3 regions of the Xenorhabdus bakwenae genome follow, and region 2 is predicted to be linked to each of the others. Evidence: predicted binding sites of a transcription regulator. Region 2 holds the regulator's gene; each other region holds the start of a gene.
What was found. Region 2 encodes Fur, which represses iron uptake genes when iron is present. Its sites were predicted from a motif close to ATAATAATGAGAACNACTATCAA; they were not measured.
Positions count from the first base shown of each region.

Region 1 (11,139 bases), 1.3 Mb from region 2:
AATATCTTTCTGGTTGGGCCTATGGGTGCCGGCAAAAGCACTATTGGTCGTCAGTTAGCTCAGCAACTCAATATGGAGTTTTACGACTCTGATCAAGAAATTGAGCGACGTACCGGAGCTGACGTGGGCTGGGTATTTGATGTGGAAGGCGAAGAAGGCTTCCGCGATCGCGAAGAAAAAATAATAAACGAACTGACTGAAAAACAAGGCATCGTATTGGCTACTGGAGGGGGTTCTGTTAAATCAAAAGAAACCCGCAATCGCCTGTCTGCCCGTGGTGTGGTCGTCTATTTAGAAACAACCATCGAAAAACAGTTGGCTCGTACCCAGCGCGATAAAAAACGCCCTTTACTTCAAGTTGATGCACCAGCACGCGAAGTTTTAGAGAATTTGGCTGATGAGCGCAATCCTCTTTATGAGGAAATTGCTGACGTGACTATTCGCACAGATGAGCAAAGCGCCAAAGTCGTCGCTAACCAAATCATTGAACTACTGGAAAAAAACTGATTATAGCGAGTCCGCACAGCGGCAAACGATAAGGCGAAAGCTGATATGGAACAAGTGACTGTTACGTTAGGTGAAAGAAGCTATCCAATTACCATAGCCGAAGGGCTATTTTCTGACAGTGAGGCATTCAAGCCCCTGCAAGCGGGTCAACAGGTCATGATAGTGACCAATGAGACGCTTGCTCCCCTGTATCTCGAACAGGTGAAATCCACATTGCAGAGAATGGATCTTCGGGTAAATGAAGTTATCTTGCCTGACGGTGAACAGCACAAATCACTTTTTGTGCTCAATGACATTTTTTCCGCCTTGCTGGAAAAGAATCATGGCCGTGACACAACGCTTATCGCCCTTGGTGGTGGTGTAATCGGTGATATGACGGGGTTTGCCGCAGCTAGCTATCAACGCGGTGTTCGTTTTATCCAAGTACCCACCACATTGCTCTCTCAGGTTGACTCTTCCGTCGGTGGAAAAACAGGAGTCAACCACCCCCTCGGCAAAAACATGATAGGCGCTTTCTACCAGCCCGCTTCGGTTATTGTCGATCTCAATTGCCTGAAAACATTACCGGCTCAAGAGTTACATTCAGGTCTGGCTGAAGTGATTAAATACGGCATTATTCTGGATGGCGAATTCTTTCGCTGGCTTGAAGAGAATATTGAGAAATTACTGGCTCTCGACAGTCAGGTAATGGCTTATTGCATCCGTCGTTGCTGCGAACTCAAAGCGTTGGTTGTTGCGGCTGATGAACAAGAACGCAGTGGAATGCGGGCACTGTTAAACCTCGGTCATACCTTTGGACATGCGATTGAGGCTGAAATGGGTTATGGCGTCTGGCTGCATGGTCATGCTGTTGCGGCGGGTATGGTGATGGCGGCCAGAGCATCTGAACTTGTCGGCACCTTCTCAAAACAGGACACCCAACGGATCATCCGCTTGCTGGAACGAGCAGAATTACCTGTCAATGGCCCTGAAGCAATGTCCCCTGATGCCTATCTACCTCATATGATGCGTGACAAAAAAGTTTCTGCCGGAAAACTGCATCTGGTACTGCCAACCGCGATTGGGGAAGCAAAACTTCGTTCTGATATTGGGAAAGAAGTTATATTGGATGCCGTTCGTCTATCTCAGCCATCCCCTCGTTAGATACTTGATACTCTCTAATTAATCCCAACTTATTGCTCTGGCAGTGAATTTTACTGCCAGGCTGAAATTGGGAAGATGAAGGGAATTTCTGGATATGGCAAAATTTGCGCTGATAATAAAAGCTGAATGATGAATTATCCTCTAGCTGTTATGCTATACAATAGCTAGATTATCAAATAAAGCATCATCGGTTTTAGTTAGGTCAGACTGCCAAACCTCTTCAATAACAATTGGCAGAACTATCTCTGTTAGGAGGGCATGTGGACGAATTAAAATCAGAAAACAAACAAAAAACAGAAAGTGAATTAAAGCCTGATACTTCTGATCGCAATCTTCAGCGCTCCAGAAGCCAGTTCAATCAACCTAAGCTCGCAATATCCCGCCAACAAATAATGATTGGTGTTGGTATTCTGGTACTTTTGCTTCTGATTATTGCTATCAGCTCCGCATTGAAATCACCCACTGAGCATGAAAAACAGCAATCACAGCACAATGCCTCGGAAAAGAGTATTAACCTTTCTGGTTCTGGTTCTTCTTCACTTTCGACCAATTTCCCTGACAGCGAGCAAGAAAACCCGTCAGAACCAACAACTCATGGCGCACGTGAAATCAGTCCGCCACCAATTAATAGTACGCCAAGTAAAGATCTTCCTGCCGAAACTGGGACGGGGGGCTACAACCAGCGCATAGAGTTACCCGGTGATATTACTGATGCTTTAAATCAACAACAAAGCACCATTAATCATTCTGTGCAAAACAATCTGACACAACCGCAGGCCAAACCCACTAAACCAACGGTAACATCACCTGTTGAGCCAAGCAAACCAGAGAAGGTTACGCCACCCAAAATAGAGAATAAGGCCAAAGGAGACAATCACGCCAAAGCAGCTGGTCAATATCAGGCCAATAAAAAGAGCGTCGCCGATGCTGGGGGTGATTTGCTGAAAGCACCCGCAAATCGATTCACACTACAATTGAGTAGTGCCGGCCGTTCTGATACCTTAAGCGCCTTCGCGGAAAAAAATAACATTATAAATTACAAGGTTTATGAAACTAAACGCGATGGAAAAACATGGTTTATCTTGATCCACGGTAGTTATCGTTCTGTTTCTGATGCTAAAAGGGCCATTTCCTCACTGCCTGCTGAAGTTCAGGCTAAAAAGCCTTGGGTCAGAAAACTACAACAAGTTCAGCAAGATCTGAAAAAATAAAACTATTTTGATTAGGCGCTGATATGCTGTCCTAAACAGAGTACAATCTGCGGCTCTGAAATTATTGAATAACTAATTTGACGGCATGAAAAAAAAAACGCGCTTTCTTAAAATGGGCCGGTGGAAAATACCCCTTAGTAGATGATATTAAACATTATCTACCAGAGGGCGATTGCTTGATTGAGCCATTTGTTGGCGCAGGCTCGGTATTTCTCAATACCGATTATGATTTTTACATTTTGTCAGATATCAATAACGATCTGATCAATCTGTACAATGCCGTAAAATCTCGTGCGGATGAATTTATTAGTCATGTCCGTCCATTATTTTCATCGGAGTTCAACACTGCCGAAAACTTCTATCGCCTGCGAGAAGAGTTTAACAAAAGCAATGATCCCTTTCGCCGCAGTATGCTGTTTCTTTACCTGAATCGCCACTGCTATAACGGCCTTTGTCGCTATAATTCACGAGGTGAATTTAACGTTCCTTTTGGCCGCTATAAAAAGCCTTATTTTCCTGAAAATGAGCTTTACTGGTTTGCTGAAAAGTCCCAAAAGGCAACATTCATCTGCCAACATTACGAAATAGCATTGAATAATGCTTCAACGGGTTCGGTGGTTTATTGTGATCCTCCGTATGCCCCGCTTTCGGCTACGGCCAATTTTACCGCCTACCATACAAATAGCTTTAACCTTCTCGATCAGGAAAAGCTAGCACATATCGCCTATTATATCTCGTCTCAAAAAGACATTCCGGTGCTCATATCTAACCATGACACACCGATGACACGAGAATGGTATCATCAGGCTTCCCTTTACATTGTTAAAGCCCGCCGGACAATCAGCAGAAATATTCTTGCCCGCAGTAAAGTTGATGAACTTTTGGCGTTATACTGCCAGAAGTGATTAAGGTTTCCAGTCCCTGAAATAACGGGGATAAAACAATGAATTGGAGAAGATAACAATGAAGAAAGACTTTCTGATTGCCCCATCCATTCTATCCGCAGATTTTGCCCGATTAGGTGAAGATACCGCTAAGGTTCTGGCAGCAGGCGCTGATGTTGTGCACTTTGATGTTATGGATAACCATTACGTGCCAAATTTGACGATTGGTCCAATGGTCTGTCAGGCACTGCGCGACTATGGCATTACTGCGCCCATTGATGTTCACCTAATGGTAAAACCGGTTGATCGCATTATTCCTGATTTTGCCAAGGCGGGTGCAACCTATATTACTTTCCATCCCGAAGCGAGTGAGCATGTCGATCGCACACTGCAACTTATCAAGGAACATGGCTGCAAAGCGGGTTTGGTCTTCAACCCAGCAACACCGCTTAGCTATCTTGATTATGTATTAGATAAGTTGGATGTGATTCTGTTGATGTCTGTTAACCCAGGTTTCGGTGGTCAGTCTTTTATTCCTGAAACACTGAAAAAATTGCATCAGGTACGCAAAATCATTGATGACAGCGGATACGATATCCGTCTTGAAGTTGATGGTGGTATCAAACCCAATAATATTGCTGAGGCGGCTCAAGCTGGCGCAGATATGTTCGTTGCTGGCTCTGCTATTTTCAGTCAGCCAGATTATAAAGCAGTTATTGATGAGATGCGCCGCGAATTATCGAAGGTAGCATAATGAAAAATGACGTCGTAAAAGGAATTCGTGCCATTGCATTTGATTTGGATGGCACACTGGTGGACAGTGCCGGCGGTCTGGCCGATGCTTTGGATCAGGCTCTGATGGCCAAAGGCTTACCCGCTGCGGGCAAAGAACACGTCACCGTCTGGATAGGCAATGGTGCTGATGTCATGGTTGAACGCGCATTAAAATGGGCTGGAGCAGAACTGTCTGCCAAATTGCATAGTGAAACACGCAAGCTGTTTGATACATTTTATGAAACCAGTGTAACCACAGGCAGCCAACTGTTTCCCCAGGTAAAAGAGACCTTGGCAGAACTGGCAAAACACCATTTGCCGATGGCGATTGTTACGAACAAACCCACCCCTTTTATTGCTCCATTGCTGGAATCATTAGGTATCAGTGAATATTTTTCATTAGTACTGGGTGGTGACGATGTTAAAGAGAAAAAGCCTCATCCCGCACCACTCTATCTAACAATGGGTATGTTTGGTTTGCATAAAGAAGAATTGCTTTTTGTTGGTGATTCCCGTAATGATATTTTGGCGGCACAAGCCGCCGGTTGCCCGTGTATTGGCTTAACCTATGGATATAACTATGGCGAGTCGATAGCATCAAGCCACCCAAATTATGTATTGGACCATTTTTCGGATTTACTCCCAATTATTGGACTATCCACTTTGAACCCGTTATCCAGTCTGAAAATACAGGAAGCTTAATAAAATGAATGAACCCACTGCAATAAAACCAAACTCCCAAAAACCTATTGTATTCAGCGGCGCACAACCCTCCGGTGAATTGACCATCGGTAACTATATGGGGGCGTTACGTCAGTGGGTTAAAATGCAAGATGAATACGATTGCATCTATTGCATCGTTAACCAGCATGCCATTACTGTGCGTCAAGATCCCAATGAACTGAAAAAACGCACGCTGGATACGCTGGCACTTTACCTTGCCTGTGGTATTGACCCAAAGAAAAGCACCATCTTCGTTCAGTCACATGTTCCACAACATTCCCAGTTAAGCTGGGTGCTGAACTGCTACACTTATTTCGGTGAACTTAGCCGCATGACCCAGTTCAAGGATAAATCAGCCCGTCATGCAGAAAATATCAATGCCGGCCTGTTTGATTATCCGGTTCTAATGGCTGCTGATATTTTGCTTTATCAGGCTAATCAGATCCCTGTGGGTATTGACCAAAAGCAACACCTTGAATTAACCCGTGATTTGGCGCTGCGGTTTAACGCTTTATATGGCGATATTTTCACTGTTCCAGAGCCATTCATTCCGACAGGTGGCGCACGCGTAATGTCATTGCAAGATCCGAGCAAGAAAATGTCGAAGTCGGATGATAACCGCAATAACGTCATTGCCCTGCTGGAAGATCCTAAATCCGTCGTCAAGAAAATTAAACGTGCGGTTACCGATTCTGATGAGCCACCTTGCGTACGTTATGATCAGGAAAACAAACCCGGCGTTTCCAACTTACTGGATATCCTCGCGGGTGTAACAGGTAAAACTATTCCTGAATTAGAAGCCGAGTTTACCGGTAAAATGTACGGCCATTTGAAAGGAGCCGTCGCAGAGGCTGTCAGTGAAATGCTGACAGGCTTACAGGAACGTTTCCATCATTTCCGTAACGATGACGCCTTACTTAACCAAATCATGGCAGAAGGTGCGGCAAAGGCTCAGGCTCGTGCCCAGGCAACCCTGGATAAAGTCTATGAAGCGGTAGGTTTGATTGCTCATCCGTAACAGCTGACCTTAGATGAATGCCAAAGGGGATCCCATTCTCCCCTTTGGCATATAGATTCCTTAATGACCCAATAAACGACGATTAAAATCCTCGATTTTTCCATGCAATATGCGCTTTTGCATCGTTAGATTCCAACTGGCAGACAGCCCAGCTGCCCCCATTAAACGCCGAAACAGCTCTTCATCAAATGGATTATGAAAAGCAATGGAAATGGCTTCCTTAACAGAAACATCGCTATTACGGCTTAACAGTTTTATCGGTTCACCAGCATTAACCAAACCCGGAGAGATAACACGATATAACCAGCCACAGCGCCCATTACTTTGCATTATCGCAGCAAACTCACTGATATTTGTAATAAAATTGAGTTTATAACAAGGAGAGCGTGGTTGAGTTACTTGAATCAGAGCTTCATCCCATTGGAAAATATCACCAATATAGACATTATCTTCTGTCATTCCTTCTGTGGATATATTCTCACCAAACAAGGGAGAGACAAATAATTCCATCAATTCAGGAAATTGCCTTTTCCAAAATAGGTAATGTTCTCTTGGATAATGGCAAAGTGCACGATCAGCGCCACCATGAAAACGAGTTTCCGCTTGTTCATCGCCTTCTAACCCAAGAGAGGTTAGCTGTAAACGACCATTCACCACCAGTTTATTGATCGCACTGAAACCCAGTGTTTCTGACGATGATATTTTGCCTCTATATATTTGTGGATAATACATTCTTTATTCCCTCTCAATGAGCTGGTGAAGATGAACACGTATTATCCTGGCATAATAGCCAAGATTACAGGCAATAAAAATGCTGGTCACAGCGATGACCAGCATTCTTGTGAAAAAATAATTGAAAGATTATTTCGTTTTTTCTTCGTAACGTTTTGCCGCTTCATCCCAGTTGACTACATGCCAAAATGCTTTGATGTAATCAGGGCGGCGATTCTGATATTTCAGGTAATAAGCATGTTCCCATACATCCAGACCCACAATCGGGTAACCAGAAGCACCGGCTATTTCTTCACCCATCAGTGGGCTATCCTGATTGGCTGTTGAAACAACTGCAAGTTTGCCATCTTCTTTCAGTACCAACCAAGCCCAGCCAGAACCAAAGCGAGTTGCTGCCGCTTGTTCAAATTTTTCCTTGAAACTGTCGATACTGCCAAAATCACGCTCAATCGCGGTTTTCAAGGCACCATCCAAGACTGTACCTAATTTTAAACCCTGCCAAAACAGGCTATGGTTTGAGTGACCACCTGCATTGTTGCGAATAAAAGTGCGTTTATCGGCTGGAATTTTATCAAGCTGCTGAATGAGATCATCGATATCAAGTTTGCTTAATTCCGGGAAGGTTTCCAGAGCAGTATTCGTGTTAGTAACATACGTCTGATGGTGTTTAGTATAGTGAATTTCCATCGTTTGTTTATCGAAATGAGGCTCTAGCGCATCATAGGAGTAAGGTAGAGAAGGCAATGAATGGCTCATATCATATCTCCAGTTATTTAGAATTTAGAATATATAAAGCTCACACCTTGTGAACAACATGATTATTATAGTGAATTGAACAATAATGAAAATGATTATCAATTCCATGTTATTACTATGGTTTCCTTTATACATTCACGTTTCATGCCTCCTCATAGATAAAAATATCAATAATAAACTTAAATAACAGAATATAAATCCAATAAAAATAATAAACTCATTACTTAGTATTGCTTAATATCTACAGCATTAAATGATCATTCCATAAAATTCATTCTCTTTATTGCGTGATCTTCCGCGCAAAAAAGAAACAAAAACTCTTCTCATACTTTAGTTAACCTTGTTTTGACATAGTATTAACAATTGCAAGGAGATAAAAATATGACTCAAATAATCAAGCATCTTATTCCTGCTGATATTGCAGATACAGCCCTGATAAGCAAGCAACAGTACCTACATGACTATCAAAGGTCATTGCAAGACCCAGAGGGCTTCTGGGGTGAAAAAGGTAAAGTAGTTGACTGGATTAAGCCTTACACCAAGGTCAAAAATACCTCTTTCGATCCTGGGCATATCAGCATCCGTTGGTTTGAAGATGGCACCCTGAACTTAAGTGCCAACTGTCTTGATCGCCATTTGCAAGAGCGAGGTGATCAAACCGCCATTATATGGGAAGGAGATAATCCCGCAGAATCCCGCCATGTTACCTATCGAGAATTACATCATGACGTCTGCCAATTTGCTAATGTGTTGAAAAAACTGGGGATCAAAAAAGGCGATGTTGTTGCTATCTATATGCCAATGGTGCCAGAAGCCGCCGTCGCAATGTTGGCCTGTGCCCGTATCGGAGCGATCCATTCCGTCATTTTTGGTGGTTTCTCTCCTGATGCCATCGCGGGCCGAGTTATCGATTCCAACGCTAAACTCGTGGTTACCGCAGATGAAGGCTTGCGAGCGGGCCGCACAATCCCATTGAAAAAAAATGTCGATGAGGCTCTGAACCATTCTGACGTGACTAGTGTAACTAATGTGGTTGTTTTCAGACGTACCGGAAATACCAAAAACTGGAATGACAATCGTGATTTATGGTGGCATGAACTGACCGAGAGTGTGAGTGCTGAGTGTCCTGCTGAAGAAATAGGTGCCGAAGATCCATTATTCATTCTTTATACTTCAGGCTCTACAGGTAAAACCTAAAGGTGTCCTGCATACGACTGGTGGTTATTTAGTCTACGCGTCTTTAACGTTTAAATACACGTTTGATTATCGACCGGGGGAGATTTACTGGTGTACAGCCGACATAGGCTGGGTAACAGGGCATAGCTACCTGCTATATGGACCTTTGTCTTGTGGTGCCACGACGCTAATGTTTGAAGGTGTCCCCAACTATCCCGATGTTAACCGTCTTTGTCAGGTGGTTGATAAGCATAAAGTGAATATTCTTTATACTGCGCCAACCGCCATCAGGGCATTGATGGCCGAAGGTGATAAAGCCATAGAAGGAACTAAGCGTACGTCATTGCGCATTATGGGTTCTGTGGGCGAACCCATTAACCCAGAAGCATGGGAATGGTACTACAAAAAAATAGGCAACAGTAAATGTCCTATCGTAGATACATGGTGGCAAACCGAAACCGGTGGATTCATGATCACACCGCTACCAGGCGCTACCGATCTCAAAGCAGGCTCCGCCACTCTGCCATTTTTTGGTATTAGTCCGGCCTTGGTTGATAATTCTGGAGAAATTTTAGCGGGTGTGAGTGAAGGCAACCTAGTTATCACGGATTCCTGGCCAGCACAGGCACGAACTTTGTATGGCGATCATGAGCGTTTTGAACAGACTTATTTTTCCACTTTCAAGGGAATGTATTTCAGTGGCGATGGCGCTCGACGTGATGAAGATGGCTATTACTGGATCACTGGCCGTGTTGATGATGTTCTGAATATTTCAGGCCATCGTTTGGGAACCGCAGAAATTGAATCAGCCTTAGTTGCATACCCCAAAATCGCTGAAGCTGCTGTTGTTGGTATCCCCCATCATATCAAAGGACAAGCTATTTACGCCTACGTCACGCTAGTTCATGGTGAAGAGCCTTCCCCTGAATTGTATACCGAGGTCAGAGATTGGGTTCGTAAAGAAATCGGCCCAATTGCAACGCCTGATATCCTTCATTGGACAGACTCTCTGCCCAAAACACGTTCCGGGAAAATTATGCGGCGTATTTTGCGCAAGATTGCTTCTGGTGATACCAGTAACTTAGGAGATACCTCCACGCTGGCCGATCCGGGAGTTGTTGAAAAACTGCTGGAAGAAAAGCAATCCATCAATATGTCGTAAAACATATGCGCCGTCGTAAGGCGGCCTGATAACGCATCACCAAAAGTGCGGAGCCGTACAGGGACCTGGCTAATAGTCAAATTCCCTCGGATATGGTGGGCTTAAGGTGTGACGTTTAAAATCAACAGGAGATACTCCAATGAGTGACGGCATTTATCAAGAGATTGAAAATAATCCCCGCTTTAAGGAGTTAGTTAAGAAGCGAGGGCGTTTTGCCTGGCAGTTATCCATCATTATGTTAGTGCTTTATGTTAGTTTTATTTTCCTTATTGCTTTTGCTCCTGAATGGCTTGGGACACCACTTCATGAAAACACCAGTATGACACGGGGAATTCCTGTAGGAGTTGGGATCATTTTCATATCTTTCATACTGACCGGAATTTATGTAATCAGGGCGAATGGTGAATTTGATCGTCTGACGTCAACTATTCTCAACGAGGTGAGAAAATGAAAAAAATCGTATTACTATTTTCTTTCCTCTTCCCTATCCTAGCTCAAGCAAATACCATTTCAGGTAATGTAGAAAAACAACCGTTGAATATTCAGGCAATTATCATGTTCCTGTTATTCGTCGGGTTAACGCTTGGTATTACTTACTGGGCTTCAAAGCGGACTATTTCACGTTCAGATTACTATACCGCTGGCGGACGTATTACTGGTTTCCAGAATGGTATGGCAATAGCAGGTGACTATATGTCAGCCGCCTCGTTTCTGGGAATTTCAGCGTTAGTTTATACCTCTGGCTATGATGGGTTGATCTATTCCATTGGCTTTCTCGTTGGCTGGCCAATAATTCTATTCCTCATTGCCGAAAGATTAAGAAATTTGGGGCGTTACACCTTTGCGGATGTCGCTTCTTATCGGCTGAAGCAACGTCCCATCCGTACCTTATCCGCAATGGGTTCGTTAGTTGTTGTTGCGCTATATCTAATAGCTCAGATGGTCGGAGCCGGAAAACTGATCGAGTTGCTATTCGGATTAAATTATTACGTCGCTGTTGTCTTGGTCGGTATTTTGATGGTGCTTTATGTCTTATTTGGCGGAATGCTGGCG
Region 1 is NZ_CP119194.1:3,030,073-3,041,211, reverse strand. It holds gene aroK (shikimate kinase AroK) at 1-507, shown strand, start outside; gene aroB (3-dehydroquinate synthase) at 553-1,650, shown strand; gene PXH59_RS15280 (SPOR domain-containing protein) at 1,911-2,861, shown strand; partial or broken gene dam (adenine-specific DNA-methyltransferase) at 2,951-3,766, shown strand; gene rpe (ribulose-phosphate 3-epimerase) at 3,825-4,499, shown strand; gene PXH59_RS15265 (phosphoglycolate phosphatase) at 4,499-5,221, shown strand; gene trpS (tryptophan--tRNA ligase) at 5,226-6,260, shown strand; gene yiiM (6-hydroxyaminopurine reductase) at 6,321-6,992, opposite strand; gene sodA (superoxide dismutase [Mn]) at 7,122-7,748, opposite strand; partial or broken gene acs (acetate--CoA ligase) at 8,130-10,086, shown strand; gene PXH59_RS15240 (DUF485 domain-containing protein) at 10,226-10,537, shown strand; gene actP (cation/acetate symporter ActP) at 10,534-11,139, shown strand, end outside.
Region 1: a site for Fur is predicted at 7,828-7,850, ahead of sodA (superoxide dismutase [Mn]). Genes of this name have one in related genera too.

Region 2 (11,139 bases):
TGTCAAAAATGGTCAGCACGTTGAGAAGGATACGCCACTGCTGACGCTCAATACGCTCGGCGTCAATCAGGATATTGCCCGTTTGAGCGAGAATCTCGACTATCTGATGGAAGAGGAAATCCGTTACCGGGCACTGCTTGAAAAACAAAACCCTGAATTCCTGCCGCTTTTCCAGCAGCAATCCGCCGATAAACAGGAAAGCATTCTGGCGCATTACGCTCACGAAAAGCAGGAATTTGAATCCATTATTTCCACTATCCACGCGGAAATGGCAGAGAACCAGACTTCCCAACAAGCACGAAACAGTGATATACGCTCATTAACCAACCTGCGCACCAATATCAATCAGCGCTTGCAGGCCAGAAAAACATTGAGCCAAAAGCAGGTCATCAGCAAGGTGGAATATCTGGAACAAGAAAAGGAACTTCTGGAAACAGACAGGCTGATCGCTCAACAAAAATCGGAACTCGATATTCTGATGTCCAAGTATAAAAGTCTGGAACAACGTTTACAGGGCACCAAAATAACCAAAGAGCGGGAATGGTTTGAGAAAAGAAAGCAGGCAGAGATACAGCGGGCATTAACACAACAAGAAATGTCGAAAATGCAGGAACGGGAAGACCTTGAAGTGGTGCGCTCCCCCGTCACTGGCACAGTTCAACAATTAACTGTCCATACTCTCGGCGCTGTCCTGCAACCTGCGCAGAATTTGATGGTGATTGTTCCTGATGAACATGTACAACTCGCTGAGATCCAGATCTTAAATAAAGATGTCGGTTTTGTCCGGCCCGGTCAACCTGTCACAGTCAAAGTCGATGCTTTCCCCTATACCCGCTATGGCACGATTGAAGGCGAGTTACTGAGTATTTCACGGGACTCCACCACCGATGAACAGCTAGGGCTGGTTTTTCCTGCACAAATCAGCCTCAAACAGAACAATATTATGGTCGATGGGAAACCTGTCGAAATCACGGCTGGGATGTCCATCGTTGCGGAAATCAAAACCGATCAGCGAAGCGTGATTGATTATCTGCTCAGTCCCATTCAGGAATATCAATCTGAAGCGTTAAGGGAAAAATAATCATGTCTGACACTTTTTCCTTCACCTGTAGCTCAGATACAGACCCAAAATCCGGCAACCCAATCGGTGCAAATAGCAATATCAATGCAAACAATTATGCGCTGGATTGTATCGCCCATTTGGGGAAACAGTTTCACAAAGTGGCTTCTGTCGGGCAATTACACCTTATTCTTGGGGTAGACTCGCTAGCACTGACCGATCCGCAGCTACGTGAAGCAGCGGATGCCATTGGGCTACGCAGCAAGTTTGAACGCCTGACACCGGATACTGCCGCCACATTACCTTTACCTGCATTAGTTGAATTGGAGCAGCGCTGGTGGGTATTGTCAGAAATTCATCCTGACACATTTACGCTGTTCGATCCTGTCACCGAAAAATATGAAGTGCGTGCATTATTGCACGATGAACAAACGAGTGGCAGCCAATCTAACGAATACAAGGTGCTACTGGTGGCGGATAAATCCCTGACCAGGCAACAGGTAAAATTTGGCTTAAGCTGGTTTTATCCCTCTATTTTCAGGCAGAAAAACCAGTTACGGGATATTTTCCTGTTTGCCATTGTATTGCAACTTTTTGCACTGGCAGCCCCCTTGTTATTTGAAAATGTCATTGACAAGGTGTTGGTTGGGCGGAGTATTTCCAGCCTGCATGTGCTGGGTATGGCGATGCTGGCACTGGCATTGGCAGAACCCCTGTATGGGTTCCTGCGCAATACCGTGTTTGGGCATACGGCCAGCCAAATCAATGCTGAACTCTCCGGCAAGCTATATCGTCATCTTGTAGGATTACCCCTGCCCTATTTCAAACAACGGCAAACAGGGCAAATTATCGCCAGAGTTCGGGAAATGGCGCAGATCCGCCAGTTTTTGACCGGTTCTACCCTGATGCTGTTGCTTGACCTGATTTTCATCATTCTGTTTCTGGGCGTGATGTTTCATTATTCTTCCCAGCTGACATGCCTTGTCATCAGTTCTCTGGTGCTCTATTTCTTGCTCTGGATCGCCGTCGGTCCCATTATTCGGCGCAAGGTAGAAAAAGAGTATGAAGCCGATGCCAATGCCACCAGCTTCCTGACAGAAGCGGTCACGGGGATTGAAACCATCAAAACGACTGCCACTGAAAAGCGCTTTTTGCACCAATGGCAAAAGGTACTGAGCCAGCAGTTAATCCAGCGCTTTACCGCCCAAAAAAGCGGGCTGGCAGCGGGACAAGGGATTGAGCTGATCCAAAAAGTGGTTGCTGCTTTGCTGTTGTGGTGGGGAGTCCGGAGCGTACTTGATGGAGATTTGTCCCCGGGTGAATTAATTGCTTTTAATATGCTGGCGGGGCACGTTACCCAACCCATCCTGAGACTGGCGCAAGTCTGGCAAGACTTCCAGCATACCCTGATCGCTCTGCGGCGGGTGGGTGATATTCTTGATGAGCCAATGGAAAGCAGTAGACAAGGGCTGGCATCAGCACCCGAACTGGCAGGCCAGATTGAATTTCGCAATATCCGCTTCCGTTACCATGCAGATACGCCGGAAGTGCTGGCAAATTTGTCACTGGAAATTAAAGCCGGAGAATTTATTGGTATTACAGGGCCATCAGGTTCCGGCAAAAGTACATTGACCCGCTTGTTGCAGCGCTTATATGTGCCACAACACGGTCAGGTTTTGGTGGATGGCATGGATTTAGCCATTGCCGACCCAGTATCATTGCGCCGTAATATGAGTGTGGTCTTGCAGGAGAGTATTCTGTTTTCCGGCAGCATTGCGGATAATATCCGCCTGTGCAAGCCCAATGCCAGTGATGAAGAAGTTTATCGGGCAGCAGCCTTAGCGGGCGCGGTTGATTTCATTAATGCGTTTCCCCGTAAATTTGCGCATCCGGTTGGTGAAAAAGGGGGGAATCTTTCTGGTGGACAACGGCAGCGTATCGCCTTAGCAAGGGCGTTACTGAGTGATCCCAAGATCTTAATCCTCGATGAAGCCACTTCCGCGCTGGATTATGAATCCGAAGCGGCCATCATGAGCAATATGGCTGAGATATGCCGCAACCGAACGGTGATCAGCATTGCTCACCGACTAAATACTCTCCGCCATGCCGATAAGATTTTCGTTTTAGATTTGGGAAACATCGCTGAATCAGGTTCACATGATGCTCTGGTGCAGCAAAATGGCTTATATGCACAACTTTGGTATCAACAAACGAAGTGATGACTGAAAAAGAAATGTATTGAAAATAGGAGACTTGTTTCGCTTGAGAATGCCTTTCATCATGAAGCAAGTCTCTCTCACCACTCGACTAAGAACAGTCACCCGATATCATTCGGGTCAGGGATATCCTCGATCCTAAATGTAAATGTCGTTTGAGCCATTCCAACAATCTCTCTCATCAACTAGTAGCGACACGCGTCCAGCTAAGGTATTATTGCCCGCTATATTATTGGTACACGCCCATTATCAATTGAATTTATGGCAAAAGAACAAACTGATCGCACCACACTGGATTTGTTCGCAGATGAACGCAGGCCCGGGCGACCTAAAACAAATCCGCTGTCCAGGGATGAACAGCTTAGGATCAATAAACGCAACCAGTTGCGACGAGATAAAGTCAGAGGATTGCGTCGAGTGGAACTCAAACTTAATGAAGATGCCGTTGATGCACTAAACCATCTGGCAAAACAGCGCAACATTAGCCGCAGTGAATTGATTGAACAAATGTTATTAGCCCAACTGACAGAAAAAAATCACCTTGCCGATTAACGGCTTTTATTAAACACAATGAAGCGGTGTCACCACACAAATCTGACAGATTTGTCATGGATGTTTGGTCAGAATAACGCTTTTCATGTTACTGAAACTGACATTTTTCCAGCTGATTTCAGCGTGATGTGTATAGACTTAATACACAAATAAAACAAGAGGTTAACCCATTTTATGGCAATAATAGGTATATTCTTCGGCAGCGATACAGGCAACACAGAGAACATCGCCAAAATGATCCAAGAAAAATTGGGCGGTGCTGATGTTGCTGAAGTCCACGATATTGCCAAAAGCAGCAAAGAAGACATTGAAGCCCTCGATATCTTGCTGCTTGGCATCCCAACCTGGTATTACGGCGAAGCTCAGTGTGACTGGGATGATTTCTTCCCAACACTGGAAGAGATCAATTTCGAAGGAAAACTGGTTGCCTTGTTCGGCTGTGGTGATCAGGAAGATTATGCAGAATACTTCTGTGATGCTATGGGCACCATTCGTGATATTATTGAACCTCGTGGTGCCATTATTGTAGGCCACTGGTCAACCGAAGGATATCACTTTGAAGCCTCTAAGGGCATGGCCGATGATAACCACTTTATTGGCCTGGCCATTGATGAAGATCGTCAACCAGAATTGACGGATGAGCGCGTTGAAGCCTGGGTACAACAGATCAAGACTGAAATGAGCCTGTCAGAGATCCTCGGCGTTTAATAAGAAGAGAAAAGCCCTTTCAGGCAGGATTATTCTTGCATAATGTGTCATGATATATGAATAGGCATGGTTTTCATTTTTAATATCCATGCCTATAATCAGCAACGTGAAACAGAATCATGATTCCCTCACGATACCCCCAAGTATCATAAGTTCACTTAACTCAAGTTACAGGATTGAATCCGCATGACCGACAACAATAAAGCATTGAAAAATGCTGGACTTAAAGTAACGCTTCCACGACTGAAAATTCTGGAAGTGTTACAGGACCCAGAATGCCATCATGTCAGTGCGGAAGATCTCTACAAAAAGCTGATTGATATCGGTGAAGAGATTGGCCTCGCCACTGTCTATCGCGTGTTGAACCAGTTTGATGACGCCGGCATTGTGACACGTCACAATTTTGAAGGCGGCAAATCGGTTTTTGAACTCACCCAGCAACATCATCATGACCATCTGATTTGTCTCGACTGCGGAAAGGTCATTGAATTTAGTGATGAATTCATTGAAGAGCGTCAGAAAAACATCGCTGAACGCTATGGAATTAAGCTCTCAAACCACAGTCTTTATTTATATGGTCACTGTGCTGATGGTGATTGCCGCAAAGATAACTCGCTTCATGATGCAAAAGCATGATAAACAAGCGCTGACAATAAAGTCATTCGCTTCCGCTATTTATTCATCTGAATAAGTTGTTTGTCTGAATAAGCAACCTGCCGATTAATTATCACGCTAATCGGCAGGTTGCTTTATCAATTTATTGCCCTCATACCTCAAAAAATCGTTAGAATTTAACTTCATCTATGCGGCTAAAACGGTTTCCATCAGTACTGACAGAACGAATTTTCACATTGCCGCTGACATGAGGCCGCTGTCTGTCATGATAAGCCTGCCATGTTTTTCCATTATCCAATGAGTATTGAATAACCACCCCCGGTAATGCGATATTCGCTTCCAGTGTTCCAGAAACAATTCTGCCGCCAGGTACAGGCAAACGATAGAAAATTTTCGCGCTATCCAGTTTAGCCAGTTCACGCTGCCCTAGCAGATTGGCAAAGCGTTCCCAGTCTTGTTGCAGGAGAGCCGTATCAACATAATGCGTTATTCCGCCTTTATATTCCCTGCCCTGCTGATAATTCTGCTCCCACTCCGCCTGATGCCATGCCCGTTCCGCCAGCGACAGTAAGCGTGGATAGATCATATATTCCATTTGTTCATCGGTACGCACGGTTTCACTCCACGATTGCCCCGACATACCATAAGCCCCGGGCCAGCGTTTATTGCTATGGGTATTAAAGTCATTGCCATCACGATCCATCGAGGTTTCAGCATTTTGTGGCAGATTGTTCGGGGCAAAGCTGAAAATTTTCGCCTCATCATTAAAGCGGGTCGCCCAATAATAGCCTCGCTCTTTCGGATGGATTTCATATGGCATATCCAGATAGAGATAATCGGGGCTGGAAACCACAACTTGATAGCCCTTATTCGCCCAGTCACTGGCAGAATCATAACCTCCCCAATACAGGGTATCCCAGAAGTTCACCGCAACCTGTTTAGTGGCGAAATCTTTTGCCGATTTGGCATGTTTCAGGCCATCCTGCCATGCCTGCATGGTGTTGATACCACGGTTATTGACGATTTTGCTGACTTCAATGGCAAAATAGCTGGCAAGTTCATCAACCTCTTTAATGACACCTTGCGCTATCATTTTCTGACAAGCCTGAGATTTTGCCCACGGCTTGTTTTCAATTTTCCGGTTGATAATCCCCTTATCTGGCACAATCAGTCCATCTTTATCCTGATATCCAGCGCCCAAACGAATATTTTTCGCCTCATCCCCACCAAAATGCCATGTATTCAACGGCAGACCGACCTCGTTATGCATGGCAACAATTTCGCTAATCACTTTATCGACAAACCGCGTTGAAGAGTCCATACACGGGTTAAGATAACTGTGGCGATCATAGAATTGCACGGAGGTTGTCTTCGAGGTATCTGTCGGATCAAGCAGACGATATTCATTGGCTTCCCGCTCTTTGCCCTGTGCCATAAGCTGCTTATAACGCGCTTCCATTGACATCACCGCGGCACGAGCATGGGCGGGCATATCAATTTCTGGGATAACTTCTATCTGGCGCGCTTTGGCATAGTTCAGAATATCAAGGTAATCCTGACGGCTAAAATAACCACTTCCCATATTGTTGCTGTCTGGCCCTGATCCTAATTGTGGTAATAAGCACCGGGTCTCACTCAAATCATGGCAACGTTGACTGCCGATTTCTGTCAATTCCGGTAAGCCCGGGATTTCCAAACGCCAGCCTTCATCATCACTCAAATGAAAATGGAACTTGTTCAGCTTATAGTGGGACATTTGATCAAGCAGACGCAAAACGGCTTCTTTACTATGAAAATTTCGTCCAACATCAAGGAACACGCCACGATATTCAAACCGTGGGGCATCTTTTGCCGTCAGTGTCGCAATCTTTGGCGTTCCATTGGCGGGAAGCAAGGAAAACAGTGATTGCAGGCCATAAAATACGCCAGACTGGTCAAATGCGACAATTTGTGTCCCTTTAGTGGTAATTTCCAGTGAATATGCGCCTTTTGCTCGCCAAGGTTTAGTCAATTGGTCTGCGTTGATTTGGGTCGCTATTTGATAACCGTTATCGGTTAAATGAATATCATGAGCGTTGAAACGCTCCCTGATCACCTTAATAGATTCACCGCTCAATCCACCCAACTCTAATTTCACGCCACGGGATAAATCCACATCCTGAGAATAAATGGAAAGTTCTTTCGGTGTCGGAATAATCTGCCCCCGCAGCTTATCTTCACTGATTGTTGCCACCTGCTGGTTGTTGGCAAAGCGGTTTTCTGGCGTCATCAGGATATTGTTATCCGTTGTGGTCCGTTTCCACTGTTCACCTTCCAGATCAGATAAAAATTGGCTGATGTTTTCAGTATCGGTATTTACCAATACTTTGGGCGCAGCATCACCGGAAATCGCATACCAACGCGGCATAAAATCTGTACTGTAAATCTGCCAATATTCACCAATAATCGGTAGCACAACCTTTTCATTGGCTTTGATGCCCGTAAATTTTTTCGTCGGTTCCAGTTTATGTAAATCACCCGTAATAGGAGTGATTTTGTATTGATCATGGTCCAGTTTCAGTATTTGGCGAATACTGTGAAAATAGAGCGCCCAATCAGAAGCGTTGATTGCCTGATCACCATTGCTCAAGATGATGTTGACCCGATTACAGGCCGCCGAATCAGCACCAAGAATGGCACAATCTGTACCATGTGAACCCGCCTGATTATCAATGACGTTGAAATTGACTTTTAACTGGCTCAGTAAATCCACGATCTGTTGTGATGACATTGAGTCCTGCGGCGACATTGCCGATGTCATTTCTGTATGGGCGCTGCCGATAAATCCAACTGCCGTGATGAAGGCTGCCAAGGTACGTAATTTAATGGGTTTCATAAATTACCTCGTCCGAACTTATTATTTTTTCGATGGGTAAATTCTGGGATAAATAATGTACAAGTTTGATCAGGCAATAACCCTATATAATATGTGACTATAAGGCAATTTTTAATCTTAGCGGAAGGAGTTAATTTTCATTACGCGGCTATTAAGTAAAAAAAGCGTGAAAATAATCACGCTTTTTTGTGTACGGAGTGAGGTTATTACTCTTGTGAGATTTTTGCCCAAGTATCACGCAGGCCAACTGTGCGGTTAAAAACCAGATGTTCAGCACTTGAGAGGCCGCTATCAGCACAGAAATAACCTTCACGCTCAAACTGATAGGTTATTTCCGGCAATGCATTTACCAACCCTGATTCTACAAATCCCTTACGGATCACCAGAGATCCTGAATTGATCGTAGACAAGAAATCATCTTCTGCCCCTGGGTTCGCCACGCTGAACAGACGGTCATACAGATAGAATTCCGCTGGTACGCCGTGTGCAGCGCTTACCCAGTGAATGACGCCCTTAACTTTGCGTCCATCGGCGGGATCTTTATTCAGGGTTTGCTCGTCATACTGGCAATAAATCGTGGTGATATTGCCTTCTGCATCTTTCTCAACACGTTCTGCTTTAATCACATACGCATTGCGCAGGCGTACTTCTTTACCCAGAACCAAGCGCTTATATTGGCGGTTTGCTTCTTCGCGGAAATCTGCACGGTCAATGTACAGTTCACGGCTGAACGGCACTTCACGGCTGCCCATTTCTGGTTTATTCGGATGGTTAGGCATTGTCAGAATAACTTCACCTTCCGGCATGTTCTCAATCACCAGTTTCACCGGATCAAGCACCGCCATCGCACGTGGTGCATGTTCGTTCAGGTCGTCACGGATACAGGATTCTAAAGCTGCCATTTCAACGTTGTTATCCTGCTTAGTCACACCAATACGGCAGCAGAACTCACGGATAGAAGCCGCAGTATAACCACGACGACGTAATCCAGAGATAGTTGGCATACGTGGGTCATCCCAACCATCAACAATCTTTTCTGTCACCAACTGGTTAAGCTTACGCTTGGACATCACCGTATATTCCAGATTCAGGCGAGAAAACTCGTACTGGCGTGGATGGCAATCAATCGTAATGTTATCCAATACCCAATCGTACAAACGGCGGTTATCCTGGAATTCCAGTGTACAGATGGAATGGGTGATCCCTTCCAGCGCATCGGAAATACAGTGCGTGAAATCATACATCGGGTAGATGCACCATTTATTACCTGACTGATGATGCTCTGCGAATTTGATACGGTAGATGACCGGATCACGCATAACCATAAACGGGGATGCCATATCAATTTTGGCACGCAAACATGCCTTGCCTTCGGCAAATTCACCAGCACGCATTTTTTCAAACAGGGCCAGGTTTTCTTCTACGCTGCGATCACGATACGGACTGTTTTTGCCCGGCTCTTTTAAAGTACCGCGATATTCGCGGATCTCTTCAGGACTCAGTTCATCGACATACGCCAGACCTTTATTGATTAATTCAATGGCGTATTGATACAGGGTATCAAAATAGTCAGACGAGTAGCGAATATCCCCACTCCACTGGAATCCCAGCCACTGAACGTCAGCTTTAATCGATTCAACGTACTCAATATCTTCCTTGACGGGATTTGTATCGTCAAAACGTAGGTTGCATTGTCCCTGATAGTCTTGAGCGATGCCGAAATTCAGGCAGATCGATTTGGCATGGCCAATATGCAGATAACCATTAGGTTCAGGTGGGAAACGGGTATGTACGGATGTATGTTTACCTGTTGCCAGATCTTCGTCAATAATCTGACGAATAAAGTTTGTCGGGCGGGCATCTGCCTCACTCATCGTTTTTTCCTCAATGCAAAAAGCGCTTTAACATAACCTTCTATAATCTAATAAGCTGAACCGAGAAACAATACTTTGTTCGTGGGAAATGGCGGAATGGGTGAAGTTAGAGTGTAAAAGCGGGAAGCAACTGCGTCTTCCCGCTACAAAATCAACCAATTCGATGATTATTCAATACCGCAATTAATTGATCTGCACAATAAACAATATGTTTTTCATCCCAGCTAGGATGCAAATACAGGCTGATCGTTCTGGGTAATAAAGAACGTGCGGTTTCACACACCACATCGAGATAATTGACCGATTCCGGTGAGGTGTATTCTGTCGAATGGAAAGGGAAATTCACTGAGCCAAAGCCACGCAATTCTTTGAATACTTTTTCCCCATAAGCCTCTGGCCATTGGATCTTAAATGCAGGAACACCTATCTTTTTCAAGTCACTTAAAATGACCTCAGCCGTACAATCCAATTTGTGCAAATCAAACACTATCGGATATAACCAGTAAGCATTGCATCTATCTTCGGAATTCAACGGCAAACTACCGATCAAATCGATATTGGCGAATTTTTCATCGTAAATCTTGGCATATTGCTGACGATTTTTCATATTCCAATTATCGAATCGCTCCAATTCATTAATTCCAATGATCGATTGGATTTCAGTCATCCGATAGTTGTAACCAATGCGATTATGTACATGCCATGAAACTTCTTCCAAGGCGAGAAGATCAAATTTTCTTCTCACATCAAAGCCATGATCGCGATAGGCTCGGCATTCCCAACCAATTTCGGTATTATTGGTGACGACCATGCCCCCTTCTCCGCCCGTCGTAAAATGTTTTGACTGGCAGAAGCTAAAGGTTCCAAGATCACCCATTGTGCCAACCGATTTTCCTTTATATTTTCCACCTAAGCATTGAGCGCTATCCTCTATCACCTTAAGATTATGCTTACGGGCAATAGCCATAATCGGATCCATATCGCATACCACCCCATAAAGGTGAACAACGATAATCGCTTTGGTGCGGGACGTAATCAGTGCCTCAATTTTGTTAGGATCAATCGTGTGTTCTTCTGTCGTATCACAAAAAATAGGAATAGCCCCACATTGTAAAACCGCAAAAGAGGTGGCAATAAAGGTGTAAGAAGGAACAATTACTTCATCGCCTGGGCCAATATTTAATGCACCCACTGCAATATTAACGGCGGAAGTACCTGAATTACAGGAAATCGCCATTT
Region 2 is NZ_CP119194.1:1,741,979-1,753,117, forward strand. It holds gene PXH59_RS08985 (HlyD family type I secretion periplasmic adaptor subunit) at 1-1,081, shown strand, start outside; gene PXH59_RS08990 (type I secretion system permease/ATPase) at 1,084-3,279, shown strand; gene ybfE (LexA regulated protein) at 3,538-3,828, shown strand; gene fldA (flavodoxin FldA) at 4,003-4,536, shown strand; gene fur (ferric iron uptake transcriptional regulator) at 4,723-5,172, shown strand; gene PXH59_RS09010 (beta-N-acetylhexosaminidase) at 5,321-8,026, opposite strand; gene glnS (glutamine--tRNA ligase) at 8,233-9,900, opposite strand; gene PXH59_RS09020 (DegT/DnrJ/EryC1/StrS family aminotransferase) at 10,052-11,139, opposite strand, start outside.

Region 3 (11,139 bases), 1.9 Mb from region 2:
TGTCGTGTCTTTGTTGGACTGCGTGGTTTGATCCAATACCAAAGACAAGTTATCACGATCAATGGCCTGCTCTCCCACATACAACTGCTTATCTGCTTTCACCGTCAAAAATACCGGTTTTTCTGGTCGTGGTTGCGGTTTAGCGGTTGATGCCGGCAAATCAACTTTGATATCTACCGTTGCCAATGGGGCTGCCACCATGAAAATAATCAGCAGTACTAACATCACGTCAATAAACGGCGTGACGTTAATTTCATGCAGTTCGCCGTTATCGTCCAAATCTTCATTAAGACGCATTGCCATAATTTATTACCTTGCTTCTGTTTTTTCTGCTTTGCTTTCAACCAGATCAAGATCACGCCCCAGCAACAGGATTGCTTTAGCGGCCATGTCACCCACCTGACCACGGTATGACGAAATAACGCGGGCAAAAACGTTATAAATCACTACCGCAGGGATCGCTGCCACCAGCCCCAATGCTGTCGCTAACAGGGCTTCCGCAATCCCTGGTGCAACCACAGCCAGGTTAGTCGTTTGTGAATGCGCGATGCCGATAAAACTGTTCATGATCCCCCAAACAGTACCAAACAGCCCCACAAATGGAGAAATTGCCCCAATGGTCGCCAGATAACCGTTACCACGCCCCATATGGCGACTAATTGCTGCGACGGCACGTTCCATACGGAACGAAGTTCGCTCTTTAATTCCAACCTTGTCAATGCTGTCAGCAGACAGGGCGCGCTCTGACTGTGCTTCACTCAACAACAGACGACTGACGCTGCGATTGCCAAAATCTGTTGCAATCTTCACTGCCGCATCCAGATTGGCAACGTCAACCAAAGCCAATTGCTCCTTGCACAAACGGCGGCGGGCCATTAAAAGTTCAGCCCCTTTGGAGAACAGCAGCGCCCATGTGATGACAGAAGCAATCACCAGCCCCACCATGACGGTTTTTACTACTGCATCTGCGTTTTGGTACATGCTCCAAACAGATAAATCCGTTGCAAAGCCGCCGGACGGGTTGCCAGAAACGTCTTCACCAGGTGCCGCAACGGTTTCAGTCGTCACGGTTTCTGTCACGGTTACATTTTCCGCTGTATCCGCTGCCACAATTGGCGCATCTGCGGTTGTTGGTGCATCAGTTGTTGGTTCAGCCGCTTGTGGTGCTGCGGAAGATGCTGGTGCTGCCGGAGAAGCGGCTACCTGAGCAGCGGACTGATTTTCTGGTGTGGCTGGCGTGGTGTCAGCCCATGCTGAACTTGTTAATCCGAGTGCCAATAGAATAGAAGCTGTCAAATTACGCATCAGTTAGCCTTACTCTCTTTCTTATAGATTCTGTTACTTAGCAGTGAATCGCGTTTACTCATCTTGCTAATCCTAATATGTCCTGCGTCATGGCCCACTTTTTAACCCTGTATCTTCGCCCTCTTGCAGCCTGGTAACGGCACTGCAAGGTAAATTCAGGAAGATGCGGGTTTCGTTTAAACCCTGAACCATACCTCTTACCTCGAAAGAGGAAAAAGTCCGCGACAAATGATATCAGACATTTGGCGATTTGATAGTAATTATCATTACTATTTAATAAAAAAGTACCACTTAATGATGTTCTTTCATTAATCGATCCTGATTTACCCTCACCCGCTCACCGTGAATTTTCGTCAAGTTACTCGAATCTCTTTGGTAAAACGCCCCAAATCTTTTAACTTGCTAATCATTATTTGCACGATTCTATTTAGAGACAGGCAGGAAATAACTTGGGGAATGATGCCATGACAGAAAAAAAACTCGAAACCTTATTGGTTAGTGCAGGGCGACAAAAAAAGATATACGCAAAGTGCCGTTAATCCCCTGATTCAACGCACTTCATCTGTCATTTTCGATACTGTTGAAGATTTAGAACACGCCTTGAAAAACCGGGCCAGGGGTGAATTATTTTATGGGCGCCGTGGCACACTGACCCATTTCTCTTTCCAGGCCGCGATGGCTGAACTGGAAGGGGGGGCCGGTTGTGCACTCTATCCTTCCGGTACGGCCGCTATTACTCATTCAATTCTGGCATTTGTGGCAACCGGTGATCATGTTTTAATGACAGGGACTGCCTATGAACCTACACAGGAATTTTGCCATCATGTTTTGAAAAAAATGGGGGTTTCCACCGATTATTTTGACCCCACGATCGGAGAAAACATTGCTGCGCTGATTCAACCTAATACCAAAGTTATCTTTCTTGAATCACCCGGCTCCCTGACGATGGAAGTGCAAGATATTCCTGCTATTGTGCGTGCTATTCGACAAGTCAATTCTGAGATTGTCATTATCATTGATAATACATGGGCGGCTGGCGTACTGTTTAAGGCGCTGGAGTTTGGCATCGATATTTCCATCCAATCCGCCACCAAATATATTATTGGTCATTCAGACGGGATGCTGGGCACGGCCGTCGCCAATGCACGATGTTGGGAAACGCTTAGAGAAGGATCTTACTTGCTAGGGCAAATCGCCGATCCCGATACCGTGTATATGGCAAACCGAGGGCTGCGAACGTTAGCGATTCGTTTAAAACAACACGAAGAAAACAGTATCAGAATTGCCAAATGGCTTGCGCAGCGGCCGGAGGTGGCCGAGGTTTATCACCCTGCCCTGCCTTCTTGCCCAGGGCATCAGTTCTTTCAACGCGATTTTACTGGTTCCTGTGGGCTATTTTCTTTTCTCCTGAATACCCAGCTGACACACCAGCAATTTGCTGATTATCTCGATAACCTGAATCATTTTAAGATGGCCTTTTCGTGGGGAGGTTTTGAGTCATTAATTTTGGGCATTCAACCAGAAATGCTGCAACGACTGCGTCAATACCCTTCGCCGCAAAAAGCGGGCACCTTATTCCGTCTCCATATCGGTCTGGAAAATCCACAAGACTTGATTGATGATCTGGAAGCCGGTTTTGCTCGTTTAGCAGTTCGTTAACGTTCACCTTTTAATTGTGGCTATCTCTTTTACTGCGTATTTGCAGATAGCCACGGTTTCCCTGATGCTGATTCAAATCCCCCCCTATCTCATCATTTTGCGGTACACTGAGGCAGATCTGTTTGTTAATTATTTTTACTCGCAAAAGTCACAGGATAAACAATGGAAACGTTAAGCGAGATCGTGCATGCACTCTGGCATCATGATTTTAACCAACTGGCCAATCCAGATGTCATCTGGGTTATTTATGGCGTCCTCTTTGTCACGCTAGTGTTGGAAAACGGGCTACTGCCAGCCGCCTTTTTGCCCGGCGATACTCTGCTGGTGCTTTCCGGTGCTCTGATTGCCAAAGGTGTCTTGAACTTCATCCCTACGGTAGTTCTGCTCACCATCGCGGCAAGCCTGGGTTGTTGGCTGGGTTATTTACAGGGGCGCTGGCTCGGCCATACCCGTATTGTCAAAAACTGGCTGGCTCAACTTCCCTTGCAATATCGCCAACGTGCCAATGTATTATTCTCTAAACACGGCCTGTCTGCCCTGCTTATAGGACGCTTTTTAGCATTTGTGCGTACTCTCCTGCCAACATTTGCCGGTATTTCTGGTCTAAATAATAAACGCTTTCAATTTTTTAACTGGTTAAGTGGCTTCTTATGGGTCATTATTATCGTGGGTTTTGGCTATATTTTGAACCAGATCCCTTTCGTTAAAGCACATCAAGATACGGTCATGAATATTTTGGTGATTTTGCCTGTCATTCTGTTGTTCAGTGGGTTATCCGCTTCTCTGCTGATGTATTGGCGTTATAAGAAAGGAACAGCAAAGAAAAACAAATAACAGGCTGAATGGCATCCCAGGATGCCAATACACGGCAGAATTGGGCGGGTTTACGGCGGGTTTACGGAGGGTTTAAAAGAAAAACGAATCAATAAAGTTATCCACGCCACTCGTCGGTTTTCTGGAAAGTCCGGGCGTAGAAATTTATCTTTCAGATTAGCTGCTTGATGGCAGATCTCTTCCAGCCATAAAAAGTTCCAAACCTAAAGGAGGTAATAATGGGTCAGCAGACAATTATTAAACTCGCTGATGAGAATCACATGCCACAATTAGGGCTTGGCGTTTGGAAAGCGAGTAATGAGCAGGTTGTTAAGTCTATCCATACCGCATTAGAAGTCGGTTATCGCTCCATTGATACAGCCACCATTTTTCATAATGAAGAAGGTGTGGGAAAAGCCTTAAAAGAAACTGATATCCCACGCGAAGAAATTTTCATCACCACCAAGCTCTGGAATGATCGCCACCTGGATGCTCGTGCAGCATTACAAGAAAGCCTGGGCAAACTACAGTTAGATTATGTTGATCTCTATCTCATTCAGTGGCCAGTGCCCGAACAGGATCATTATGTTGATGCATGGAAGCAACTGATTGAACTGAAAGAAGCCGGCCTGACTCGCAGTATTGGCGTCTGTAATTTTCATATCGAGCACTTACAAAAAATAATACAGGAAACGGGGGTGGTTCCCGTCATCAACCAAATTGAACTGCACCCCTTACTACAACAGCGACAACTTCACTCATGGAATGCCACCCATTATATTACAACCGAGTCTTGGAGTCCGTTATCACGGGGCGGAAAAGGCGTTTTTAATTCTTCATTGGTTGAACGTCTGGCATTTAAATACGGCAAAACGCCAGCGCAGATTGTGATTCGTTGGCATCTTGACTGCGGCATGATTGCCATTCCTAAATCGGTTACACCTTCCCGTATTAAAGAAAATTTTGATGTATTTGATTTCAGACTGGAAAAAGAAGACTTAACCGCCATGGCTGAACTGGACATCGGGAAGCGCATAGGCCCAAACCCCGATACTTACAATCAATTCTAGTGAGTAAAATCACCCGCCATAGATTCATCTCTCCATCCCAATGAGCCTGAACGCTGTTCTTTAGCAGGGTTCAGGCCATGTACCTGAATAAAATCCTCTCCATAAAACACAATAATTCATCAATAAAATCAAAAAAATTAATAATAACTATGTTTACTATTTATGTATAAACCATGTTATAGACTTACTTCACATTGCTAAATAACAGGTATATTAAATAGATAATTGAAACACGCAGCGTGCTTATGACAGCGTTCAATCTATCTGCTTACATCAACATTCCAAACAAAAACTTAAGGAAATGATAATGGTTTATGTGGTTATTTCTTTATTAATGCTTATTCCTTTTTTCTTCGCCTTAAAATGGCTCCTGCTGTCACATCGGATCCACCACAACGCAGCGGGGATCTTACTTGCAATCGCAGCGATGGCCTTTCATATGTATATCTTTCGTTTTGACAATATTCCGATTGTGCATATTAATGTTGCTCATCAGCCGATTGTGTTTTATGGCTCAGTCATGATTGCACTTCTACACGGCGTACTCTATTCCATTTGTTTCAAGCGGTATTATGGAAAGAACATTGATAATGAGGAAAGTTATCCGCACAATAACCAACGCTAATGTCACATTACCGTTGGTTATCATCATCTTGTGCTTTACTTTCTGCTTCATCAGAAGATTTAGTATTGGCCGTCAGCAGATAAGGGGATTGTTGCCAGCGACTAGGAGACAGTTTCAGCAAGTTATGAGCCAGAATAAACCCAATCGCCAAAGAGAGCAGGAGCATTATCCTAAGTAAGTTCGTTGTGTTATCGACCTGTTTAGCCTCGGTCGCCAATCGATGTGTATCCAGTGTCAGGCGAAGAAAACCTTTTGGGTGATTTTCTCCTGGTATCGGCACAACAATTTGTTGGTTGAAATAACTACTGGATTTTTTGCCTTCCAACGATAATCGTTCACGAACAGAAACCGGTTCACCCCTTCGTGCTATCTGTGTGCCATTTTCCAGATAGACACTGGCATCCAAAATGCGGCTATTACTCGTTAAGTAATCTAAGTTAGCGATAATCTTTTTATTATTAAGATCTTTGCTACCATTCTCCATATAATCAGACAAGCTGAATGCGACCTGTTTTGCCAATGTTTTCGCCAGATCTTCAAATTGATCCATATGCGCCTGTTGTTGAGAACGGCTGAAATAGGAAACTCCCTGCATCAGCAGTACCAGCAGAGCTATACATATTAATATAATCGCCGTCTTGTGCAGTCTAATTTTTAGCTTGGTTTTTATCATCGTTATCTCGTCCCATGTTCAGAAAGCACATGTTGCCAGATGCGGTAATGATAGGATAGTTTGAAAAGCGTTTTTTGCCTGCACCAAATTATATGGAACTACAGGAGTCAATGTTCATGTCTAATAATCTGGCCTATCGCTATTTACCGGATGAGATCCATAAATGGCCCGGATTACCCCTATCTCTCAGTGGTGATGAAGTCATGCCTCTGGATTACCGGGCAGGAGATAGCGGCTGGTTGCTGTATGGACGTGGTTTGGATAAACAGCGTATCAGCGAGTTCCAGCACCGATTGGGCGCCGCCATTGTGGTGGTCTCTTCATGGCGGATCGATGATTATCAGGTTGTCCGTATTGCCGGTAGCCTTTCGCCGCGCATTAAACGGCAGGCAGATGAGTGCCGTTTGGATGTCGTTCCCTTGGGGCAGATCCCTCGCCTCCGCTCACCTGGCTTATTGGTGATGGATATGGATTCTACCGCTATTCAGATTGAATGCATTGATGAAATTGCCCACTTGGCCGGAGTGGGTGATAAAGTGGCGGAAATCACAGAGCGGGCGATGCAAGGCGAACTGGACTTTTCAGAAAGTCTGCGCGAGCGAGTGGCACAATTGGCAGGTGCCGATGCCTCAATCTTGCAACAAGTGATGGAAACACTTCCGCTTATGCCAGGGCTAACCAGTCTGGTTCGCAAGTTACAATCATTGGATTGGCATGTCGCTATTGCCTCCGGTGGTTTCACTTTCTTTGCCGACAATCTTCGCCAGCAGCTACGCCTTTTTGCCGCAGTCGCCAATCAACTGGAGATAAAAAATGGCAAGCTGACCGGTAAAGTCAAAGGGCCGATTGTCGATGCCAAATACAAGGCAACCACGCTGATAAGATTGGCAAAAGCCCTGAATATTCCTCTGAGTCAAACCGTCGCTATTGGGGATGGTGCCAATGATCTGAAAATGATCCGCAAGGCAGGGTTGGGGATCGCCTATCATGCTAAACCAAAAGTTTACACTCAGGCCAAAGTTGCTATCCGCCATGCAGATTTAATGGGCGTCCTGTGTGTATTGAGCGGTGGTTTGAAACACGAAGAACGCTGACAAAAGTATTATATTGAGGAAGTACAAAGTGGCAAAAGCAGCAAAACGGGCATTTGTCTGTAACGAATGTGGTGCGGATTATCCCCGTTGGCAGGGGCAATGTACCGCATGTCACGCATGGAATACCATTACGGAAGTGCGTTTAGCCGCCGCTTCATCATCCCGCAATGAGCGTTTTAGTGGCTATGCTGGGGACGCTGGGATCAGTAAGGTACAGAAACTCTCTGATATCAGCCTGGAAGAACTGCCCCGTTTTTCAACCGGGTTTATAGAGTTTGACCGGGTGCTCGGTGGTGGTGTGGTTCCCGGCAGCGCCATTTTGATTGGCGGTAACCCAGGCGCGGGGAAAAGTACTCTGCTTTTACAAACCATGTGCCAGCTATCCACCCAGATGAAAACCCTGTATGTGACCGGGGAAGAGTCATTGCAACAAGTGGCGATGCGAGCATATCGGCTGGGTTTGCCGACAGATCAACTGAATATGTTATCGGAAACCAGCATTGAGCAGATTTGTCTGATTGCAGAGCAAGAACAACCTAAACTGATGGTGATTGATTCAATTCAGGTCATGCACATGGCTGATATTCAATCGTCACCCGGCAGTGTTGCACAAGTCAGGGAAACCGCAGCCTACCTGACACGGTTTGCCAAAACCCGTGGGGTTGCCATTATTATGGTTGGGCATGTAACCAAAGATGGCACTTTGGCTGGTCCCAAGGTGCTCGAACACTGTATAGACTGTTCTGTCATGTTGGATGGTGAAGCTGATTCCCGTTTCCGCACCCTGCGCAGCCATAAAAACCGCTTCGGTGCTATTAATGAGCTAGGTGTATTTGCAATGACCGAACAGGGGCTACGGGAAATCAGTAATCCTTCCGCCATTTTCCTGAGTCGTGGCGATGAAATTACCTCGGGTAGCTCGGTTATGATTGTCTGGGAAGGCACGCGGCCGTTGCTTGTTGAAATTCAGGCATTGGTAGATCACTCCATGATGGCAAACCCACGCCGGGTAGCCGTCGGGCTTGAACAAAACAGGCTGGCTATTTTGCTTGCCGTTCTGCACCGACATGGCGGTTTGCAAATGTCTGATCAAGATGTATTTGTGAATGTTGTCGGTGGGGTAAAAGTTACGGAAACGAGTGCTGATCTGGCGTTATTGCTCTCTTTGGTTTCCAGTTTCCGCGACAGGCCTCTGCCCCGTGATCTGGTGGTATTTGGAGAAGTGGGGTTGGCGGGAGAAATTCGCCCTGTTCCTAGTGGGCAAGAACGCATTTCAGAAGCCGCTAAACACGGTTTTAAACGTGCTATTGTTCCTCATGCTAACATGCCGAAAAAATCACTGCCTGACATGAAAGTATTTGGTGTCAAAAAGCTGGCCGATGCGTTATCTGTTCTGGATGATCTGGATTAATACACAATCTGTTATTCTTTTTAGAACTATACCAATCCAATTTCAAGGTGCGTGTTATATTTCCCCGCATAGCGGGGAAATATAAGGCCTCGCGTCGTCTTGCGGATTACAACTTGACGTTTATCGAATATATATAGCCAATAGATTTCAAGTTACTGCTTGAAATCTATTAAACAGCAATCTAAGTATTTTGCCTAATTTGCCAGAATATTCTCTCGCCTGCCATCACATATCAAACGAGGCGGATAATAAAATCATGAATAAATATTTTTATTCATCTTACTTAAATAAAAAATCAAATAGTTAAACACTATACCAATTCAACTTCAAAATGCGTGTTATATTTCCCCACGCAGCGGGGAAATATAGGGCCTCACGTCGTCTTGCGGATTGCAACTTGAAGTTTATCGAGTATAGCTATCAATTTAGCATTTGGTTATTTTATTTTTACCTTTCACGACAAATATGCTACTTTGTTTAGTATACTAAACATAGAGGGGGTTTTATGGCGCAATTTGACTATTTGAAAGAGGCAATCAAACAGGCAGGTTATACATTACAGCAGGTTGCTGATGCCAGCGGAATGACCAAAGGCTATCTAAGCCAACTAATTAATGCAAAAATAAAAAGTCCCAGTGCTCAGAAACTGGCTTCTCTTCATCAATATCTAGGATTAGCATATCCCATGGAAAAGAAAACGGTCGGCGTTGTGTTTGGTAAATTTTACCCATTACATACTGGACATATTTATTTGATCCAACGAGCATCCAGTCAAGTTGATGAGTTACATGTTGTTCTTTGCTATGACGAAGTGCGTGATCGTGAGTTATTCATCAACAGTTCGATGTCTCAACAACCGACGGTCAGTGACCGTCTGAGATGGTTGCTGCAAACATTCAAGTATCAGAAAAGTATTCATATTCATGCAATTGATGAACAAGGAATGGAACCTTACCCAAATGGCTGGGAAACGTGGAGTCAAAGTGTTAACTCGTTTCTGGCAACAAAAAACATCAATCCTAATTATATCTATTCCAGCGAAGCACAGGATGTTCCTCGTTATAAAGAATATTTCGGCGTTGAAACTGTACTTATCGACCCACAACGCTCATTCATGAATATTAGCGGTAGCCAAATCCGTCAGGCTCCTTTCCGTTACTGGGAATATATCCCTACAGAAGTAAAGCCATTTTTTGTACGTACCGTGGCTATTCTTGGCGGAGAATCGAGCGGAAAATCGACATTAGTGAATAAGCTGGCCAATATGTTTAACACAACCAGCGCATGGGAATATGGGCGCGAATATGTATTTTCCCACCTGGGAGGCGATGAAATGGCTTTACAATACTCAGATTACGATAAAATTGCATTAGGCCATGCTCAATACATTGATTTTTCTGTTAAATATGCCAATAAGGTCGCATTTATCGATACTGATTTTGTAACAACACAGGCATTTTGCAAACGCTACGAAGGAAAAGAACATCCTTTCGTTCAGGCGATGATTGATGAGTATCGTTTTGATTTAGTTATTCTTTTAGAAAACAACACCCCGTGGGTTGCAGATGGTTTAAGAAATTTGGGGAGCGAGCGAGATCGCAAAGAATTTCACCATTTGCTTGAAAGTTTGTTGAAAAAAAATAATATCGATTATATTTGTGTCAATTCACCGGATTATGACCAACGTTTTCTACATTGCGTTGAATTAGTGCAACAGATGTTAATGGAATAACTAACCTTTATATATAAAATAGATTACACTCATATTATTATCAAGGTTAATTGATAGTAATTTATTATTCAGTGTAATCTTTATCTTATTATAATTACCTCACCTTAACAATGAGTTAAATGTTTACTTTAGTTATCTTAACAAATGTAATAAAATAAATTGTGATAATAATATTTTTTGATACTTTAATTTTACTGTTTTGACTTGAATTACAGGGAAATAAGTCATTTAATGAACAGGTCTATTGATTTATTTATATAAAATTTATTAGTCACGAATAAACCCACAAATATTCTAAGTGTTTTTATCAATAACGGAGGTAATAAAAAGTAACATTAAAATATTAACGAAATATAAAATGACTTTTCCCTTATTATAAAAGTGGAATAAAAATAGAAGAATTTATGCTATTTTTATTTTTTCATTGTTACCTTAAGCATAATTCATTAATATTATTGATTTTTATTCCAAGACTAAGAAACATCTCATTTATTAGATAGTCATAGTAAATAATAATTGACATAAGATGAGTATATCCTTGATGAAGATGTTTCACATATAGACTATTTTTATTCGTACAATACCGTAGGGATATCAGTATCATTACGAATGAATTTAGACAGCATATGTTTAAGGATAAAGTTTTAATCTTTTAACCTAATTGTGTTGAGAATATGAACTTGAATCAATTTAAATCGATTGAGGTTATCAATATTTCATATGGTTTAACTGATGCTACAGTTAATCATGAAATGAT
Region 3 is NZ_CP119194.1:3,679,388-3,690,526, forward strand. It holds gene exbD (TonB system transport protein ExbD) at 1-303, opposite strand, end outside; gene exbB (tonB-system energizer ExbB) at 310-1,305, opposite strand; partial or broken gene metC (cystathionine beta-lyase) at 1,770-2,964, shown strand; gene PXH59_RS18285 (DedA family protein) at 3,127-3,798, shown strand; gene dkgA (2,5-didehydrogluconate reductase DkgA) at 4,017-4,847, shown strand; gene PXH59_RS18295 (hypothetical protein) at 5,155-5,472, shown strand; gene PXH59_RS18300 (YtjB family periplasmic protein) at 5,480-6,145, opposite strand; gene serB (phosphoserine phosphatase) at 6,262-7,239, shown strand; gene radA (DNA repair protein RadA) at 7,268-8,650, shown strand; gene nadR (multifunctional transcriptional regulator/nicotinamide-nucleotide adenylyltransferase/ribosylnicotinamide kinase NadR) at 9,156-10,382, shown strand; gene PXH59_RS18320 (ATP-binding cassette domain-containing protein) at 11,057-11,139, shown strand, end outside.
Region 3: a site for Fur is predicted at 1,556-1,578, ahead of exbB (tonB-system energizer ExbB). Genes of this name have one in related genera too.